3 regions of the Syntrophothermus sp. genome follow, and region 2 is predicted to be linked to each of the others. Evidence: riboswitches for the same ligand, from Rfam matches in the RefSeq annotation. Region 2 holds a riboswitch; each other region holds the start of a gene.
The links. A riboswitch is a leader RNA that binds a small molecule or an ion and turns the genes downstream of it on or off. The one in region 2 is predicted to bind cobalamin.
Positions count from the first base shown of each region.

Region 1: linked by a shared signal. The riboswitch ahead of cobN (cobaltochelatase subunit CobN) and the one ahead of HPY90_RS00700 (S-layer homology domain-containing protein) in region 2 are both predicted to bind cobalamin.
Region 3: linked by a shared signal. The riboswitch ahead of thiC (phosphomethylpyrimidine synthase ThiC) and the one ahead of HPY90_RS00700 (S-layer homology domain-containing protein) in region 2 are both predicted to bind cobalamin.

Region 1 is NZ_JABUEX010000082.1:229-4,484, reverse strand. It holds gene bzaB (B12 lower ligand biosynthesis ThiC-like protein BzaB) at 1-710, shown strand, start outside; cobalamin riboswitch at 767-1,053, shown strand; partial or broken gene cobN (cobaltochelatase subunit CobN) at 1,358-4,256, shown strand, end outside.
Region 2 is NZ_JABUEX010000001.1:129,179-142,088, forward strand. It holds gene tig (trigger factor) at 1-768, shown strand, start outside; gene clpP (ATP-dependent Clp endopeptidase proteolytic subunit ClpP) at 814-1,425, shown strand; gene clpX (ATP-dependent Clp protease ATP-binding subunit ClpX) at 1,456-2,709, shown strand; gene lonB (ATP-dependent protease LonB) at 2,826-4,496, shown strand; gene lon (endopeptidase La) at 4,761-7,157, shown strand; gene yihA (ribosome biogenesis GTP-binding protein YihA/YsxC) at 7,154-7,750, shown strand; cobalamin riboswitch at 7,894-8,130, shown strand; gene HPY90_RS00700 (S-layer homology domain-containing protein) at 8,336-11,110, shown strand; gene HPY90_RS00705 (DUF4430 domain-containing protein) at 11,175-12,368, shown strand; gene HPY90_RS00710 (energy-coupling factor transporter transmembrane component T) at 12,389-12,910, shown strand, end outside.
Region 3 is NZ_JABUEX010000082.1:4,513-7,635, forward strand. It holds gene bzaB (B12 lower ligand biosynthesis ThiC-like protein BzaB) at 1-534, opposite strand, end outside; gene thiC (phosphomethylpyrimidine synthase ThiC) at 537-1,835, opposite strand; cobalamin riboswitch at 1,944-2,327, opposite strand; gene HPY90_RS14200 (flavin reductase family protein) at 2,458-2,943, shown strand.

The DNA.
Region 1 (4,256 bases), on a different contig from region 2:
GCGCCTTCCTCACCGGCTGGATGCTGCACAACAAAAAAGAAAATCCTCTTTACGAAAACTACGACCGGGTGCTGGACATTCTGCGGAAATATGACGTCACTTTAAGCCTGGGAGATGCCATCCGCCCCGGGTGTATTGCCGATTCCCTGGACGGCGCCCAGATTCAGGGCCTGCTGGTGGCCGGGGAACTGGTTGCCCGGGCCCGGGAAAAGGGGGTGCAGGTAATGGTGGAGGGGCCGGGGCACGTGCCCATCCACCACGTGGAAACCACCATGCTGCTGCAAAAGCAGCTCTGCCACCAGGCCCCGTATTTTATCCTGGGCACCCTGGCCATTGATGTGGCCCCGGGGTACGATCATATTACCGCAGCCGTCGGCGGAGCCCTGGCCGGGGCTTCCGGGGCGGATTTCATCTGCTACGTCACCCCGGCGGAGCACCTGGGTCTGCCCACGGAAGAGGACGTGCGCGTGGGGGTGATGGCCGCCCGTATTGCCGCCCACGCTGCCGACATTGCCAAAGGCGTCAAAGGAGCCTGGGAGTGGGATTTAAAAATGGCCCGGGCCCGGGCTTCCCTGGACCGTGCGGCAATAGCCGGCCTGGCTCTGGACCCGGCCCTGGTTCGCTGTTACTTTGAGAAAGAAAAAGGGGAACCGTGCAGCGCCTGCGGCGATGAATGCGCCCTGCGGCTGGTGGCGGAGTATTTCCAATAGTTTCACAAGGTGGAAAGCAGGAATTTGTGGAGGAATAGCGAACAGTTTTCAAAAAAGTGAATATGGTCGGAATGGGTTGCCTTGTTTGCACAGGGCTGAAAAGGGAATCAGGTGAAAATCCTGAGCGGTCCCGCCACTGTGATGGGGAGTCGCCGTACACGAAGCCACTGTCCTGCACTCAATGAGGAGCACTGACTCCCGGGCCAGGTTCAGTTTGGAAATGGCTGACATTCGGCTCGCGTTGTTAATGATAATTGTGTTAATGATAATTGAGTGCTGGATGGGAAGGCGTACGGTGATGATGAGCCAGAGCCAGGAGACCTGCCCATTCCATCTGGCCGTACCTGCCTACGCGGATAGGTAAGGAGGTTTTAGCCTTTTGAGTGAACCCCGTCGTGGCAGGCGGGGTTTTTGATTTTCATTCGACCTGTCAAAGGGGGGTAGCGCTCTTGGGTCTAAAGATTTTGTTTTATACTGCCATCGAAGGAGAGTTGGTCAACTTAAGCCGCGCCGTTAAGTCCCTGGCCTCTGAACATGGCCCTTTAATCGAGGTCTTTGCCCGGGCGAAGCGGGATCTGCAGAGCACCGAAAGTATCGGGGAACTGCTCCGGCTCGTTCCCCAATGTCACTTGCTTGTTCTCCACCTGATGGGTGGGCCTGATTCCCTGCCGGGTTTTGAACCTTTGACGAAACTGGCCCGGGAGAAAGGCATCCCTTTGGCTGTGATGCCATCAGCCGGGGAGAATGTCTCCGAACTGATGCAGTTGAGCCTTCTTCCGCCGGATGATTACCACCTTATGCGCCTGTATCTCAGCTACGGCGGTAAAGCAAACCTCAGGAACCTCCTCCTGTGGGCGGCCAACCGCTTCCTCGGCAAGGACCTCCCGGTAGAGGAGCCAAAACCCCTGCCCTGGGAAGGCCTCTACCACCCCGACTTCCGGGAGGAGAGCGCTCTTGCGGCATACGTAGAAGAAAAGATCAAGGAGAAGAAAAGGCCTCCTGTAATCGGGATCCTCTTCTACCAGAGCTACTGGGTGGCGGGAAACACCGGTTTCGTCGACGAACTGATCCGGGGAATTGAAGACCAGGGAGGTATAGCCTTACCGGTTTTTCTTTATGCCACGAGGAATGACGAGATCGGGAGCCGGGGAATTGAATGGGTGATCGCGAATTATTTCTGTAAGGATGGCCGGCCAGTGGTTGACGCGGTGATAAACACCCTGATGTTTTCCCAAACAATGGCTACTCCTACCTTCGGTCGGGCGGCGGGGGAGAACTTTTACCGGAAGCTAGGCGTGCCCTTGATCAAGGCCATCATCTCGCTGACTCCTTACGCGGAGTGGGAGGAGAGCCTGCAGGGGCTCGCCCCTCTTGATGTGGTGATGAGCGTCGCCCTCCCCGAGTTTGACGGCGCCCTGATCACCGTCCCTATCGCCACCCGGGAGGAGGAAGAGCAGGACCCGTTCACAGGGGCAACGTTGATCAAATACGCACCAGTTGCCGACCGCGCGAGAAAAGTGGCTTCTTTGGCGATCCGCTGGGCGAGACTCCGTCACAAACCCAACCATGAGAAAAGGGTTGCCATTATCCTGCACAACTACCCGCCCCGCAACGACTGCATCGGCTGCGCTTTCGGCCTGGACACCCCGGCCAGCGTCCACCGCCTGCTGGTGGTCTTGAAGGAGGCAGGTTACCGGGTGGAGGACCTCCCCCCCGACGGGGCGGCGCTGATGGAGAAGATCTTGTCCGGCCTCACCAACGAGCGGGGTTGGCTCGACCCCAGGGAGTTGGACCGCCGGGCGGCAGCGCGGGTAGAGCAGGAAACTTACGAAAAATGGTTTGCTGCTTTTCCGTCCCGTGCCCGGGAGAAGCTAGCAAGAGATTGGGGCGACCCTCCTGGGGAGGTTTTTGCTTACGGAAAGCACCTGCTCGTGCCGGGCATCTTCCTGGGGAACATCTTCATCGGCATCCAGCCCGTGCGCGGCTTTTTCGAAGACCCCTCTCGCATCTACCACAGCCCGGACCTGGCGCCACCTCATCACTATCTTGCTTATTACCGGTGGCTGCGGGACGAATTCAAGGCCGATCTCGTCTTCCACATCGGGAAGCACGGCTCCCTGGAATGGCTTCCCGGCAAAGGGGTCGGGCTTTCCCAGGCCTGCTTCCCGGACCTTGTTTTCCCGGATCTGCCTCACGTTTACCCCTACATCATCAACAACCCCGGCGAGGGAACCCAGGCCAAGCGGCGCTCCCACGCCTGCATCATCGACCACCTCATCCCTGTGATGACCAAGGCAGATACTTACGACGAACTGGCTGAAGTGGAGGCGCTGGTTAAGGATTACCACACCGCCAAGACCCTCGACCCCTCCAAGCTCCCGGCCTTGCGCGGCCTGATCTGGGAGCGGGTGGAGGCTGCCCATCTCGACCACGACCTCGGCATCTCCAAGGAAGGGGCCGAGAAAGACTGGGAGAGCTTCCTGGAGCGCCTCCATACCTACCTCTGCGAAGTCAAGGACACCCTGATCCGCGACGGGCTCCATATCCTGGGCCAACCCCCCGAAGGCGACCGGCTCGTGGAGATGCTGCTTGCCCTCACCAGGTTGCCTAACGGAGCAGTTCCTTCCCTGCGCGAGCAGGTGGCCGGGTTCTTGGGCCACGACTATGCCGCTCTTTTGGAAAACCCTGGATATTTTTCAAGTAAGCATAGCTGCACCTACGGCGAGATCTTGGAGGAAATCGACGGGAAGGCCCGCGCCCTCCTCGAGGCTTTCGCTAGGGAAAACTAAGCCCGGGAATAAGCGGTGGATGTCACGAGACAGGTGCTGGGAAAAGAAGACGAGGGGATCGGCCGGGTGCTGGCATATGTTGCCGAAACTCTGGTCCCGGCTCTAAGGGCCACGGAGCAGGAGCTTGTCAATTGTCTTTCGGCTTTAGAGGGAGCTTATATCCCGCCCGGGCCCGCCGGGGCGCCGACGCGGGGGATGGCAGATATCCTCCCGACCGGACGCAACTTCTACTCAATTGACCCCCAGGCAATCCCCACCCGGGCCGCCTGGCACACGGGACAGGCGCTTGCCAATGCCCTTTTGGAGCGGTACCGGCGGGATGAGGGAAAGTATCCGGAAAGCATCGGGATGGTGATCTGGGCCACCAACACCATGCGGACAGGGGGTGATGATGTTGCCGAGGCCCTCTACCTCATGGGGGTCCGCCCGGTCTGGGAGAAAAGCGGGCGGGTCAAGGGATTAGAAGTAATTCTCCTCGAGGAGCTGGGGCGGCCGCGCATCGATGTCACCATCCGGGCGAGCGGGCTGTTCCGGGACGCTTTTCTCAACGTTATCCACCTTCTAGATCAGGCGGTGGAAATGGTTGCCTCCTTAGACGAGCCTGAGGAGCTGAACTTTGTGGCTGCCCACGTGCGGGCTGAAGTGAAAGAAAAAGTGGAGGCCGGGATGGAACCGGAACACGCCAGGAGAGAGGCCCTCTGGCGGGTCTTTAGCGACCGCCCGGGGTGCTGCGGAGCAGGTGTGAGCAACCTCGTCA
Region 2 (12,910 bases):
TACTCTTTGGAATTGGGGTCTAGGACTTTTATTCCAGGATTCGAAGAGCAGTTGGTGGGAACCAAGACCGGCGAAGAAAAAGAGATCAAGGTACAGTTTCCTGAAGACTATCACAGCCAAGACCTCGCCGGGAAAGAAGCAATGTTTAAGGTTAAAGTCCATGAAATCAAGCGCCGGGAGTTAAGTCCCTTGAACGACGAGTTTGCCCAAGAGGTCAGTGAGTTCGAAACTCTTGAGGAGTTGCGGGAAGAGATACGCAAGAATTTAGCCAAGATGGCTGAAGAGAGAACCAAACAGCTGAGGCGAGACGAAGTGGTGGCTAAGGCTGTGGAATCAGCTGAGGTAGATATTCATCCTGCTATGATAGAAGAACAAATAGATTCGATGTTGGAAAGCTTCCAACAACGGTTGGCGCAGCAGGGCCTGACCTTGGAGGACTATATAAACGTGACCGGGACTTCCCTAGAGGCTATCAGAGAAGATTATGCTCAGGAAGCAGAAAAGACGCTGCGGGCGAACCTGGTCTTGGAAAAGATCGCTCTGGAAAAAGGTCTTAAACCGACTGAAGAGGATTTTCAGCAGCACCTGCAAAGGGTAGCTGGCGACTTCGGGATAGATGCGGACCAGCTCAAAGAGCGCGTGGCCGGCTCGCGGGGAAGGATCGAGTACGGTATAATGCTGGATAAAGCGGTTGATTTTCTGCTAGAGAATGCGGTTACCGTTCAGTCTTCAGGCCGGGAAGAAGAAAACAGAACGGATGCTGAATAAACTGGATAGTAAGGGTGTAATTTGTGACTTTGTGAGGTGAAAAGCATGAACAATTTGTCCTACCTGGTACCAATTGTGGTAGAACAGACGAGCCGCGGGGAACGGGCTTATGACATCTACTCGCGGTTGCTGAAAGACCGTATCGTTTTTCTAGGCAGTCTTATAGATGACCAGGTTGCGAACTTAATCATAGCCCAATTCCTTTTCTTAGAAGCAGAGGACCCGGATAAGGACATCCATTTCTACATCAACAGTCCGGGGGGCTCAATATCTGCAGGCATGGCTATTTTTGATACCATGCAGTACCTGCGTCCCGACGTATCGACCATATGTGTAGGCATGGCCGCTAGCATGGGGGCTTTTCTACTGGCAGCTGGGGCCAAGGGCAAGAGGTTTGCTTTGCCCAACAGCGAGATAATGATTCACCAGCCTATCGGTGGGACCCAGGGACAGGCCACCGATATCGAGATACATGCCCGGAGGATAGTCAATCTGAAAAAGCGGTTGAACCAGATACTGGCAGAAAGGACCGGGCAAAAGCTGGAAGTAATCGAACGGGACGTAGAAAGAGACTTTTTCATGACTGCGGAGGAGGCAAAAGCGTACGGGATTATCGATGACATTTTCTATGAATCCAAGCGTAAGGGTAAGAAGTAGTGCTTATTGTAATGTGAGCGAGGTGAGGTTATGCAGCGGTTTGGCAGCGACGAGAGAGGGCAGTTAAAGTGCTCTTTCTGCGGCAAGACCCAGGATCAAGTGAGAAAGCTGGTAGCTGGCCCCGGAGTCTACATTTGTGATGAGTGTATAGAACTGTGCAATGAAATAATAGAAGAAGAACTGGCCGAGGATTTTGGGTTTGAAATGGGAGATATCCCTAAGCCCCAAGAGATAAAAGATATCTTGGACCAATACGTTATCGGGCAGGAGAAAGCGAAGAAAATACTGGCAGTAGCGGTCTACAACCATTACAAAAGGATAAACCTCGGGACCAAGCTGGACGATGTTGAGCTGCAGAAGAGCAACATCCTGATGCTGGGGCCAACCGGTAGCGGGAAGACGCTTCTGGCTCAGACACTGGCCAAGATATTGAACGTGCCCTTTGCCATTGCCGATGCGACTTCACTGACTGAGGCTGGGTATGTAGGCGAAGACGTTGAAAACATCCTGTTGAAGCTTATCCAGGCGGCTGATTACGACATCGAGAAGGCAGAAAAAGGGATAGTTTACATCGACGAGATTGACAAAATAGCCCGCAAAACTGACAATCCATCAATCACTCGCGATGTATCCGGAGAAGGCGTGCAGCAGGCTCTCTTAAAGATACTGGAAGGGACTATTGCTAGCGTACCTCCCCAAGGTGGACGCAAGCACCCTCACCAGGAGTTCATTCAGATTGATACCAGTAATATACTTTTTATCTGTGGCGGTGCCTTTGAAGGAATAGACAAGATAATTCAGAACCGCGTGGGCCAGAAGTCGATGGGATTCGGAGCTGACATCAAGACCAAGAAAGAGAAGAAAATAGGGGAGATATTGGAACAGATACTGCCCCAGGACCTTCTAAAATTTGGACTGATTCCAGAGTTTGTAGGGCGAGTGCCTATCATCGTAACTTTGGACGCCTTAGACGAGTCTGCTCTGGTCAGGATTTTGACTGAGCCTAAAAACGCTCTGGTGCGGCAATACCAAAAGCTGTTCGACATGGACGGCGTAAACCTTGAGTTTACTGACGATGCCTTAAAAGCGATAGCTGAGGAGGCTATGCGGCGCAGTACCGGTGCTAGAGGTCTAAGGGCCATAGTGGAAGACGTTATGTTGGACGTTATGTACGAGATACCATCTCGGGCGGACGTCACCAAATGTGTGGTGACAAAGGATGTGATACAGAAAAAGGAAAAACCTCTCTTGGTTACCGTAGAGCCAAAAAGGAGGGTAAACTGATAAAGGCAGCGAAAGCTGCCTTTTTTTACTCCGGCTCCATCCTGATGAAAGCTTAGGTGGTGGAGATAATATGTAGTAGCATAACCACCAAAGCGTAGGGATGAGGGTGATACCGCTTGAGTGAGTTAGGGGGATTTTTCTACCTGATTCAAGTTTTCTTCGGCATAGTTATTGGATTGTATTTCTGGCATCTGTTGCGCAGGGAAAGGGGAACCAAGGCGGCCGTATTTCGAGACTCGGAAAAGGAACGGGAAAAACTCAGAAGGCTCCGTGGAATATCCTTGACCGAGCCCTTATCGAGTAAGACCCGTCCCAGCCGTTTCGAAGAAATAGTAGGGCAGGAAGAAGGGATCGAGGCTCTGAAAGCGGCTCTCTGCGGGCCCAATCCTCAGCACGTCATCATTTACGGCCCTCCGGGAGTCGGGAAAACCGCGGCTGCAAGGCTGGTCTTGGAGTACGCGAAAGCCGATCCCCTTTCTCCTTTCGGCGGTCAAGCACGGTTTGTGGAAATCGATGCTACCATCACCCGGTTTGACGAGCGAAATATAGCGGATCCTCTCATAGGTTCAGTTCATGACCCGATCTATCAAGGGGCGGGGTCCCTCGGATTGGCAGGGATCCCGCAACCCAAGCCGGGCGCTGTCACCAAGGCTCACGGCGGCATTCTTTTTATCGACGAGATTGGTGAATTGCACCCAACCCACCTGAACAAGCTCCTGAAGGTTTTGGAAGAGAGAAAAGTCTACTTGGAAAGCGCCTATTACAGTCAGGAGGACAAGAACATCCCGTCCTATATTCACGATATTTTTCAGAACGGGCTTCCCGCCGACTTCCGCTTGGTGGGAGCTACGACTAAGTCTCCGGAAGAACTTCCCGCTGCTCTCAGATCTCGTTGCATGGAAATATTCTTCCGGCCGCTCGAAAGGGACGAGATCCAGCTCATAGCCCGGAGGGCAGCGGAAAAGATCGGTTGTGCCATCGACGAAGACGCTTTGGCCGAGGTTGCGCGTTACGCTACCAATGGCAGGGAGGCGGTGAACATTATCCAGTTGGCAGCGGGGATCGCAACCGTGAAAGGGGCCTCAAGGATAGATCGGGAAATACTCGCCAGAGTAGTTAATCACGGCAGATTCAACCCGCGCTATGAGGTCCGACCGAGCCCTACTCCCCGGGTAGGAGTGGTAAATGCTTTGGCTGTTCACGGCGCTAACCAGGGACGCTTGATCGAGGTTGAAGTCTGCGCGATGAAGGCTAGAAAGGGGCAAGGACGGTGGAAGGTGACCGGGGTGATAGAAGAAGAAGAGTTCGGCGATTCTGGCCATGCTTTTAGGCGCAAGAGTATGGCCAAAGGTGCGGTTGAGAACGTAATGACCGCTCTCCGCTGGGTATATGGGCTCAAGACTGGGGATTACGACATTCACATCAATTTCCCGGGTGGGATGGCTGTAGATGGACCATCAGCCGGGGTGGCTATGGCGGTTGCGGTCTTTTCAGCCCTAAAACAATGGCCAGTCAGGGCTTATGTCGCGATGACTGGGGAGATATCAGTGGCTGGGAATGTGAAACCGGTAGGAGGGGTAATTCCCAAGATTGAGGCGGCTCGCCGCGCAGGCGTTAAACAGGTTTTCATACCCCAGGAAAACTGGCTCGAGATTTTTGAACACTGGGAGGACATAGAGGTAGTCCCAGTGGAGAGCATTGCCCAGGTAATCGAGAACGCTGTCTTGGTTGATGTTTCGCGGGACTCTATTGTATCAGGATACCCACGTGCTTTGGTTAACTGTTAAGACTGAAAACATACTTTCACCGGCTCAACCGAGGGGCATTTTTGGCAAAAAGCCTTCATTTTTTACTCATTAAAAGGCTTTTTAAGCAGTTGACCCATAATTTTAAACATGACCGCTGGATAGGTTTCTGGTACAATAAAACAGCTAAAAATCTAATGAGACGGGTATTTTCCGGTTGTCCGGCGTTGATGCCCTCTTACATTCGTTTTTTTCATATAGTAGAATATACTTGCGGTTTGGCCGTAATAGGAGGTGTAATTTGGGGTGTACGAGGGGAAGGAGTACTACTATCGCGAAATCCCACTGCTGCCGCTAAGAGGTGTTTTGGTATTTCCCCACATGGTTATACATTTGGATGTAGGCCGGGAAAAATCCATCAACGCCATTGAGGAGGCTATGCTTGAGGACAAGAAGATTTTCTTGGCCACTCAGAAGGAAGCCCAGACCGATGATCCGGGGGAAGATGACATCTATCAGATAGGCACCATTGCTGAGATTAAGCAGATACTAAAGATGCCCGGAGGTACCATGCGGGTACTGGTGGAAGGGCTGAACAGGGCCGAGATTCAGGGATACATCTTTTTTGAGCCTTTTATTAAGGTTGGCATCAAAGAGTTCAAAGAGTACCCTGACAGAAAAGCCCCTGAGATAGAAGCTTTGATGAGGACTCTTATTTACCAGTTCGAGCAATACGTTAAAATGAGCAAGAAGATACCGCCGGAGACTGTGGTCTCGGTGGTGGCCATCGAGGAACCGGGGAGGTTAGCCGACGTTGTCGCTTCTCACCTGTCTTTGCGGGTGCATGAGAAACAGGCGATACTGGAATCACTTGATGTCAAGAAACGGCTGGAGATACTGTGTGAAATCTTGGCCAAAGAGATGGAAGTCTTGGAGCTCGAAAGAAAGATAAACATCCGGGTCAGGAAGCAGATGGAGAAGACCCAGAAAGAATACTACCTGCGCGAGCAGATGAAGGCCATCCAAAAAGAGCTGGGAGAAAAGGATGAAAGGGTGGCAGAGGGAGAGGAACTGAGGGAAAAGATAGCCCAGGCCAAGCTGCCACCTGAGATCGAAGAGAAGGCCTTAAAAGAAGTAGAGCGGCTGGAAAAGATGCCTCCCATGGTAGCGGAAGCGGTGGTGGTACGTAACTACCTGGATTGGCTGCTTTCCATGCCGTGGTCGCAGGAAACCAGAGACCGTTTGGATCTTGACGTTGCCCAGAAGATACTGGACGAGGACCACTATGGTTTGACCAAGCCCAAAGAACGGATACTCGAGTACCTGGCTATAAGGAAGCTGGCTCGAAAAATGAAGGGGCCCATTTTGTGTTTCATCGGGCCTCCGGGAGTGGGTAAGACCTCGCTCGGAAAGTCTATTGCCAGGGCCTTGGGGAGAAAGTTCGTGCGCATGTCTCTGGGCGGGATCAGGGATGAAGCGGAAATTAGAGGACACCGCCGCACCTATGTAGGTTCTTTGCCTGGGCGTATTATCCAGGGAATGAAGCAGGCAGGAACTAAGAATCCTGTTTTCTTGCTGGACGAGGTGGACAAGATGAGCTCCGACTTTCGGGGAGATCCCGCTTCGGCTTTATTGGAAGTGCTGGATCCTGAACAGAACCACATGTTCAGCGACCACTACCTGGAGGTGCCGTTTGACTTATCTAAAGTGATGTTTATAACGACTGCCAATTCTCCCTACAGCATCCCGCGTCCTCTGTTGGACCGGATGGAGGTCATTTACATCTCCGGGTACACTGAAGAGGAGAAAACCAGGATCGCGCTGGACTATTTGGTACCGAAACAGATCAAAGAACACGGTCTGAAAAAGAAGAATATCGGTTTCTCTGAAGGCGCTATCCGCAAGATAATCAGGCAGTACACGCGGGAGGCCGGGGTGCGTAACTTGGAACGGGAGATTGCTACCATCTGCCGTAAGGTGGCTCGGGAAGTGGTGGCTGATAAAAACAAGTCGGTTAGGGTAACCAGCAATTCGGTACCGACTTTCCTGGGAGCAGAAAAATACCGGTACGGTACGGCAGAAAAAGAAAATCAAGTCGGGGTTGCTACCGGCATGGCCTGGACCGAGACCGGTGGTGACACCCTGTCGGTGGAGGTCGCTTTGCTTCCCGGAACCGGTAAATTGACGATGACGGGACACCTAGGCGATATCATGAAAGAGTCGGCCCAGGCCAGCCTTTCCTATGTGAGAAGCAAAGCGGGGGAGCTGGGGATCACCGAGTCCGATTTTCACGAGAAATACGATGTGCATCTACACGTGCCAGAGGGGGCTATTCCTAAAGACGGCCCTTCGGCGGGCATTGCTTTGGCTACGGCTTTGGCTTCGGCTTTTTCCAAACAGCCGGTCCGGAGCGATGTAGCCATGACCGGAGAGATTACTTTAAGGGGAAGGGTTCTCCCTGTAGGCGGGATCAAGGAGAAAGTGCTGGCTGCTCACCGGGCGGGCATTACCACAGTCATTCTGCCTGCCGAAAATAAAAAGGACCTGGAAGAGGTTCCTGCCAATGTTAAGAAGAAGATGGAATTTGTGTTGGTAGACCATATGGACCAGGTACTGGAAAAGGCCCTGGTTAGAGGAATGCCTGAGGCTAAAGAAAGCCTGGGAGAAGTCATAGGACCTGTTGCCGAGCAAACCCTTCAATGAAGAACATGAGAGTGAAGAAAGCTGAATTCAAGGGCTCTTACGTAGATATAGAATCTTTGCCTGCATCGGGGCTGCCGGAAATAGCTTTGGCTGGAAGGTCTAATGTAGGCAAATCTTCTTTGATCAACTGCCTCGCCAACCGGCGGAACCTGGCTCTGACCAGCTCTACCCCTGGCAAGACCAGGACTATAAACTACTACCTTTTCGATGATGCCTGGTTTTTGGTGGACCTGCCGGGCTACGGGTATGCCAAAGTCTCGCAGGCAGAGCGCAAGCGGTGGAGCCTTTTGATAGAAAAGTACCTCAAGGAGAGGCGCCAGCTGAAGTGCGTTGTTCAGGTCGTAGACATACGGCATCATCCAACTGAAACGGACAAACTCATGAGCGAGTGGCTAGGTTATCACCAGATTCCCCGCATAGTAGTAGCTACCAAGGCCGACAAGATAGCCCGCGGAAAATGGAAAACGCAACTGGCGGCTATCCAGCGGGAACTCCGTTTATCAGATCCACCGCTATGTTTTTCCAGCCTCACCGGTGAGGGAAGGGATGAGCTGGTACGGGCTATTGGTGAAATGGTAGGAATTGAGAATTAAGAATTAAGAATTAAGAATTAAGAATTAAGAATTAAGAATTAAGAATGCACTCTTTAGTACGGTGTGGCACTAAACAACAAAAATGGTTGCCGGTTGTTGAGCAAATGTGGTATTAATATTAATGCAACATACAAACGACAACTGAATGATACGAGGTCTTGGGTGTCCTTGTCCCGGTGGGAAACCGAGACGAGGTTAAAAAGGGAACCAGGTGAGAATCCTGGACGGTCGCGCCACTGTGAGCGGGGAGCGACATTCCCGGTAAGCCACTGTTCGAACATGTATCCGGTTTTAAGCCAACCGGTTGCGTGCCGGATGGGAAGGTGGGAATGGAGCAAGGATCCGCGAGTCAGGAGACCTGCCCGAGACTACGCATCGTCATCCTTCCGCATGAGAGGGGGAGTGCGGTATGAGGGCATATGTGAGCTTATGAGTACGAACCTCACTTCTTTCAGTGGAAGTGGGGTTTTTTAATTGGTTTCTGGTTCGAATGAGTAGCCGTAGACGGAGACTCGGTGTTTGACGTCTAAAGAAAGATGCTGGTTTGGTTTAGTGAAGGTTTTGGCTGAGGGAGGGTTAAAATCTATGCATAAGAACCGCAGACGTTATCGTCTGATAACATTGATTTGCTTATTGGCAAGTTTGTTAACAACGGTTGTTCTGCCAGGAACCGCAGAAGCCCAGGTGAGTTTTGATGACCTTGCCGCCAGGGCGGTGCAGAATAATTATGTCTTGTTTCAAACTGGGACTCCAGTAGATGACGGTTGGACGAGTTTCGGCGCTTACGATGCATATGTGCTTGATAAGGCCGGAGTCGATTTGAGCAGCTGGGTTTATGAGAGCCAGAGTTTTAAGGATAAGGTTCTGGCGAAAACATACCAGATACTGTCCAATCCTAGCGGTACTTATTCATCTAAACTCCTGGCCCAGCATCTGCTGGCAGTCCAGGCTTTCGGGGATAATGAGAAAGCCAACCAACTGCTTCAGATACTGAACGACCGTCAGAAAAGCACGGGAAACGGGTCTTTTGACGACAACGCTTTCGGCGACATCGCGGCTTTTGAGCTTTTGGGAAGGGCAGGGGTAATAGACCAGGTTTACGATAAAAATGCGGCCATTGAGTATATTCTAAGCCAAAGGGATATGAATACCGGGGCTTGGACCAGTTCCTGGAACGATACTGTGGCAACCTGCCAGGCAATCCGAGCTTTGGATTATCTAAAGGACTATGCCTTAGGGGACCAGACAGATGCTGTGACACAGGCCATAGAGGCGGGCCTCGAATGGCTGAAAGCACTACAGAAAGAGAATGGCAGTTTTCAAGATGACGCTGGTTGGGACGACCCTGCAATAGACACCGCGGAAGTAATATATACCTTAACTCTTTTAAATATGGATCCCCGATCCTGGAAAAACAGCGAAGAAAACAGTCCGGTTACCTATCTTTTGACCGGAGCCCTTAACGGGGACGGAACTTTCGGGACCAGCAAGAACATAATGGATAACACCTGGGTTCTTGATGCCTACCTGATGCTGGATGCTACCGTAACACCTGCCTTGTTGGTAAACCCACCGCAAGCCACAGTCAGCGTGGGATCCACACAAGCTTTTACAGCCCAATTATTCCAAGTAGATGGAACCGAAACCGATGTAACATCGCAAGCAGTATGGGAAGTAAGTGATGACAGTGTCGCCAGTATAGATACTGGAGGCGTGCTTAGTGCCCTTGCTCCAGGTACCACCCTGGTGAGGGCGAGTTACGGGAGTCTGACCGGAACGGCAACGGTAACAGTAGCTGCCGCGAATTCTGGGTCAGGCACGACCCCTGGATCCGGTACAATATCCGTGAACATTGCGGTGGTCGGCAAGGATGGATACCTCTTATACGGACCGGGTTCGGTGGAGCTTTCTCCCGACGATAGATTCAGGCTGACAGCGATGGGGGCTTTGGACAAAACGGGTTTGAGCTGGGAGTTTTCGAGCCAGTGGCCCGGGCTGGTGGTTGCTATAGAAGGCGAACGAAACGAGGGGATGAACGGCTGGTGCTACAGTGTGAACGGAAGCATGCCGAGTGTTCTGCCCGGCGACTGCTCGGTGCGTCAAAATGACAAGATTATCTTCTGGTACAGCACCAACGCCATGTCCGGCGGTCCTAAATGGGAGGATCTCGTTAGCGGTAAATACCTGCAAGAAGTTCAGACGGCAGCGATAAGCCCCGAGATTGTGCAGGCGGTTAAGGAAACCGTCAGCCGATACCAAAGCGAGCTGGAGCAGGTGTTGACCGGGACCAAGATCCTCAACCGGGAGCAGGTCATGTCAAAATCCGAGGTCGAAGCTTTGAAAAAGGAGTTAGCGGAAAACCAGGTATCCGTAACCGTGAAGGTTGGAACGGAAGAAGCCGTGCTGGCAGATACCAAGCAGGAGGTGTCGTTGCTCATACCCGCCAAGGCCTTGAACGAGACGGTAGAAATATCGCTCAAGGAATTGAATTCGTCCCAAGTTGACGTGCAGGTCCCGGGTAAAATCGCATCATCGCTTTATGAGTTTGAGCCCAGCGGCACCAAATTCGCCTCCCCCGTCACCGTAACTATTAAGCTGCCGGTAGACGAGGACATGAAGCTGGAACTCCTGACCCCGGCTTGGTACGACGAGAAGAACAAACAATGGGTGCCTATTCCCGGCTTGATAGACGCCAAGAAAGGGTTGGCCGTATTCAAAACCGACCACTTTACCAAGTTTGCGGTAATCGAGTTGCCGCCGACGAACCAGGTGGTCGCGACGAAACAACCGGAAAAGACAATTTCTTTCCCCGACGTCGGTGAGAACTTTGCTTGGGCCAAGGAAGCTATAGAGTACCTGGCAGCCAAGGGTGTTGTCCGCGGAACCGGCAAGGGCTTCGAACCGGATCGTCCGGTAACCAGGGCAGAATTCGCTGCGATGGTGGCAAACGCCTTAGGCCTGACTCCGGACAAGGTCAGAGGCACTGGCTTCCGAGATGTAAAGTATGAAGACTGGTTTGCAGGTGTTATCGGGGCGGTAGCCAACCAGGGCATTGCCAGCGGTTACCCCGACGGTACTTTTGGTCCCGGCCGAACCATAACCCGCTTCGAGATGGCCTCGATCCTAGCCCGGATGCCCGCAGTGCCAGCACCCGGACAGCTAAGCCAAACAGTTCTAAGAGATAAAGAATCTACCCCTGCTTGGGCCCGGAAAAGTGTGGAGTACGTTGTAGAACGCGGCCTCATGAGAGGCTGTGAAGGATCAACCTTCCAGGGTCAAAGGAGCACGACCCGGGCAGAAGCGGCGGTGGTCGTCTACAGGTATTTGAAATCGCAGGCCGCAGAACCAGGGTCAAAATAGGGTGCAAGGCGCAGGGAGTTGAAGGGCCCCGTTTAAGCAGGGACTTTGGGGGAGGAATGATGTTTTGTTAAAACGCCGACTGGGTTTTTGTTTGGCAGTCCTGATGGTTGTCTTCCTGGCCGTGACGGTTGCCGGTTGTGGCAACCGGACGGCCAATGATGTTGCCGGCAATAAAACAAAGGAAGCAGCTGTTCAGAGCGCAGGCCCGGAAAAAGATGCGGATCGAATCCCTGTTTCTGCAGCGGCCAAAGACGGTGAGGCAAAAAACGATACCGTTCAGGAGAAAACGCTTGGAAAAACGGCGGACACTAAGGAGCCTACCGGGACAAAAGCAAGTCCCGGTACCGCTTCTGACCAGGATGCTTTCCTCGAAAAAGGTGAGGGAAAAACCGGACAAACCGCTGCTACGGTGCACCTCGTGGTAACGAAAGACTTCGGAAGCTCGAAACTTCTGGACAAAAAGGTTCGCATGGAACCCGGCTGGACCGTGTTCGATGTTCTCCAAGCTAACTCTCAGGTGAAAACGGGGTACAGCGGCGGCTTGATTACCGGGATCAACGGGGTAGAGTCGCAGAGTGGGGGGTTCTCAGGCCCACGGGAAGACTGGTTTTTCTTTGTCAACGGTATCTGCTCGGACGTAGGGGCAGGCGATTACGAGCTGAGGGCTGGCGATTCGGTGTGGTGGGACTACCATTCATGGGATACTTTTGGATTGGTTAACTCGGCAGTGATAGGCTGCTACCCGGAGCCGTTCCTCCATGGCTACCGCGGGAAAACAAGGCCAACTACCGTTTTGTGCGCTCCAGGGAGCTTGGACCTTGGACAGACCCTGAAAGAGGCCCTAAAAGCCAGCGGAGTTTCTTCGGTTGGGGTTCGAATTCTGAACGAGAGCCTGCTTTCACCGAGATCGGGACCAACCATCGTGGTAGGCGAGTGGAGACATCTAAAAGATAGCCCTTACCTAGACAAGCTGAACCAAGGGTACCGGCGGAACGGGACGTTTGTCCACTTCACCGAGGATGGAGTCGAACTGCTCGATTACAGGGGAGAGACTGCGCGGGTGTATGCTACTAACGCTGCGGTCATAGCGGCTACCGGCGAGGGACTGGGAGATGGCAGTCCTCTGTGGCTGGTAATAGGTATCGACCGCGAGGGGCTGGAGCAAGCGGTCGAGGCCCTGGCCGGGCGGCCGGAGAAAATATCCGGGCTGTACAGTGCAGCTGTCGTAGAAGGTAAAGTAATGAGGTTACCGTTCTAAGGGAAGGCAGGAAAGTAGCGATGCTGGCTTACCGGCAGAAAGGCAACTTGATTCATACGCTCCATCCGGTTACTATGCTGGTATTTATCCTGGCGGTATTCCTGCTGTCCCTGGTGTTTTCTCATCCCGCTTACCTCTTGGGCCTGTTCGTGGCAGTTGGAGCGGTCATTATCGCCTCTGATACTGCTCGGGAATGGCGGTCATACATGAAGCTGACACTGGCCATGATTCTCTTAATCGTTCTAATTAACGCTGTGGTGGGGCAGGCTGGTTCAACCCCGCTGTTCTCCGGGGCCAGGGTGCCTCTTTTGCGTCATTTGAGGGTAACCGTGGAAGGCCTGGCTTACGGAGCAGGCATGGGGCTGAGGCTCTTGGTTGTGATAAGCGTTTTTTGCCTGTACACCTATGCGGTGCACCCCGACAAGATATTGAGCCTGCTCAGCAGATGGATGACGAGGTCCACTCTTGTCATAACCCTTGCTACCCGCCTTTTTCCTTTGATGGTAGGTGATTTTTACCGGATAACCGAGGTCCAGCGCTGC
Region 3 (3,123 bases), on a different contig from region 2:
TCCGGTTCTCTGCAGGCGCTCCACCACCTCAAAATTCAGGGCGCAGTGAATGGCCATAAAATCAATGCCCGCGGCGGCCTGCTTTTCTATGGCCTCAAACATGTCCTCCGGGGTCATGGCCACAATGCCGCCCCTCTTCTCAATGGCCTCAATGCCCGCCTGGTAGATGGGCACGCTCCCCACGGGAACTGTGGCCCTTTCCAGGCTGATGCACCGCATGCCGTCGATATCCCCACCGGTGCTCAGGTCCATAATGGCATCGGCCCCGGCAGAAATGGCCACCTCGATCTTGCGGGCCTCCATTTCCGGATCGTCCCGGTCGCTGGAGGTGCCGATGAGGGCATTCACCTTGGTCCGCAGACCCTGCCCGATGGCGCAGGGCCGGATTCCTTTCCGTAACCTGTTCTTCAGGATGACGATGGCACCCGCGGCCACCCCGGCCCGGATAAATTCCGGGTCCACCCCCTCCTGCCGGGCCACCTCTTCCATCTCCGGCGTAACGCGGCCTTCTCTGGCCGCCAGCAACTGCGTCATATCTAACACACCCCCTGCTCTTTGCCCAGATATTCCCCTACCACCTGCATGGCGCAATACTTGCCGCACATGGCACATGCCCGGTGAGAACCGCGGCTGCGCTCCCGGCGAAGAGTTCCGGCCCGGCGGGAATCGAGGGCCAGTTCGATTTGCCTCTCCCAGTCCAGGGCCTTGCGCGCCCGGGACATCTCCAGGTCCCACCGGGCGGCCCGGGGCTCCCGGGCCACGTCGGCGGCGTGGGCGGCAATGCGGGCGGCAACGACGCCCTCCCTTACCTGCTCTACATCGGGCAGCCCCAGGTGCTCCGCGGCAGTAACATAACAGAGAAATTCCGCCCCGGCCCAGGCCGAAAGCGCCCCACCGATGGCCGCCGTAATGTGGTCGTACCCGGGGGCGATGTCGGTAACCACCGGGCCGAAGACAAAATAGGGCGCTCCGTGGCAGAGCTGCTTTTCCAGCTGCACGGTGGCCTTCAGATGCCCCAGGGGCACGTGACCGGGCCCTTTCACCATCACCTGCACCCCTTTTTCCCGGGCCCGAGCCACCAGTTCCCCCAGAACCACCAGTTCCTGCACCTGGGCGGCATCCAGGGAGTCGGCCAGGCAGCCGGGACGCCAGCCGTCGGCCAGGCTTAAGGTAACGTCATAGCGGCGACAGATTTCCAGCAGCCGGTTGAAATGCTCGTAAAGGGGATTCTCCTGCTGGTTGTAAATCATCCAGCCCATTAAGTGGCTGCCCCCGTGGCTGACCAGGTAATCAACGCGGCGGTGCTTTTTGGCCGCCCGCAGGGTCTGCCAGGTGGTGGCGCAGTGGAGGGCCAGAAGATCCACCCCATCGGCGGCCTGCCGCTCGATGACATCGAACATCTCGTCCACCTTCATTTTTACCGCCGCTCCATACTTCTCCCGGGCCTCCGCCAGGGCCTGGTAGACGGGCAGGGTACCCACGGGCGTAGTGGTTGCCGCCAGCACGGCCCGCCGGGCACCGTCAATGTCCCCACATACGCTCAAATCCATAATGGCATCGGTGCCGGCTTCCACAGCCGCCCTTACTTTGGCGACCTCACCCTCAATGGTATCCCTTTCCGCTGCCAGGCCCACACTGGCGCTTACCTTCACCGAAAGCCCCGTGCCGATACCCACGGGATCGATGTTCTTTCTAGCGCGGTTGCGGGGTATGACGATGGTCCCGGCCGCCAATCCCCGGCGGACGAACTCCGGGTCCACTCCCTCCCGCTCGGCCACCCTTTGCATTTCTGGCGTGATTTCACCGGCCAGAGCCCTGGCCATCTGCGTTGGCATTTTCAACCCACCTCCATTGAAGTAAAATAAAAAGTCCCCAGCCAAAACCTCATCTGGCTGAGGACTTTACCATCATCCTCCGCGCCCGGCTGCCCTTTCGCGCGAGAGCAGCCCTCCCTCAAACAGGCAGGTCTCCTGGCTAGCGGATCATCGCGCGCTTCCTCCCCCGGCCTTCCCGGCAGCACCCAGCCATGTATAGTTCCGTTTACCGCGACTCTATCGTTAGCAATAACCTGCTTTCGTTGCAGCAGGAATCAGATGAACTGAGTGCCGGCCAGTGACCGGGTCAAGCTCCCCGATTACAGTGGCGGGACCGCGCCGTTTCCGCCCGCACTCAGGTTTTACGCTCTGGTACCAACAACCTCTACCCAGTGAAGTTGCAGAAATTTCCTCTCGCAACTGCAGGCCCACTCCAGCTCTTAACCTGAGTGCCGGGGCGTCCGGACTTCCCTATTCTCCCCTTCATGGGACACCTGTTTGACTATTCAGTTATTACTCAAAGGTATAATATCACAACCGACCCGGCAGCGCAAGCAAAACTAAAACCTGGAGAATAGTTCTTGGAGGTAAAGGTGTGGATGTGGTAAATTAAATTAAATAAAAAATCAAGGAGGTCGGGAAAGTGAAAACAGCCCTGCGCCAGCTTCCCTGGCCCGTGACTCTGATCGGGAGCTTTCACGAGGGCCGCCACAACCTCATGACAGCTTCCTGGGTGAGCCAGGTTTCCTTCAAGCCCCTGCTGGTGATGGTTTCGATTGCCCCAGAGCGCTTCACCTACGAACTCGTCTCCGCCTCCGGGGAATTCGTCGTCAGCATCCTCGCCGCCGACCAGGCGGAGATCGCTCAGTTCTGCGGCAGCCGCTCCGGAAGGGACGTGGACAAGGTAAGGGCCCTGGGTCTAAAAACCCTCCCGGGAAAAACTGTCAAGGTTCCGCTCCTCGAGGACTGCCTCGCCAACCTCGAGTGCCGGGTAGCGGCCACCCACCCTGCCGGTGACCACGTGATCTTCATCGGAGAGGTTGTGGGGGGCGAGGTCCAGAGGCCTGAGGCGGAGCCCCTCGTGGTCCGCGACTGGAAGTGGGGGCGTTACGTGAAAGCAGAAGCCTGACTCCTCAGAGCCGCGCTGGCTTGCCAAAAATTTGATTGACTTTTTCTTCCTCCTGAATATATAATAAAAATTGGCAAACGCTGCCGATGGACGGCAGTAAACCTTCAGGGAGGAGGTTATGGATAATGGTATTGCATGTCCACGAACACACCCATCCTGCGGTTAAACACACTCATGCTC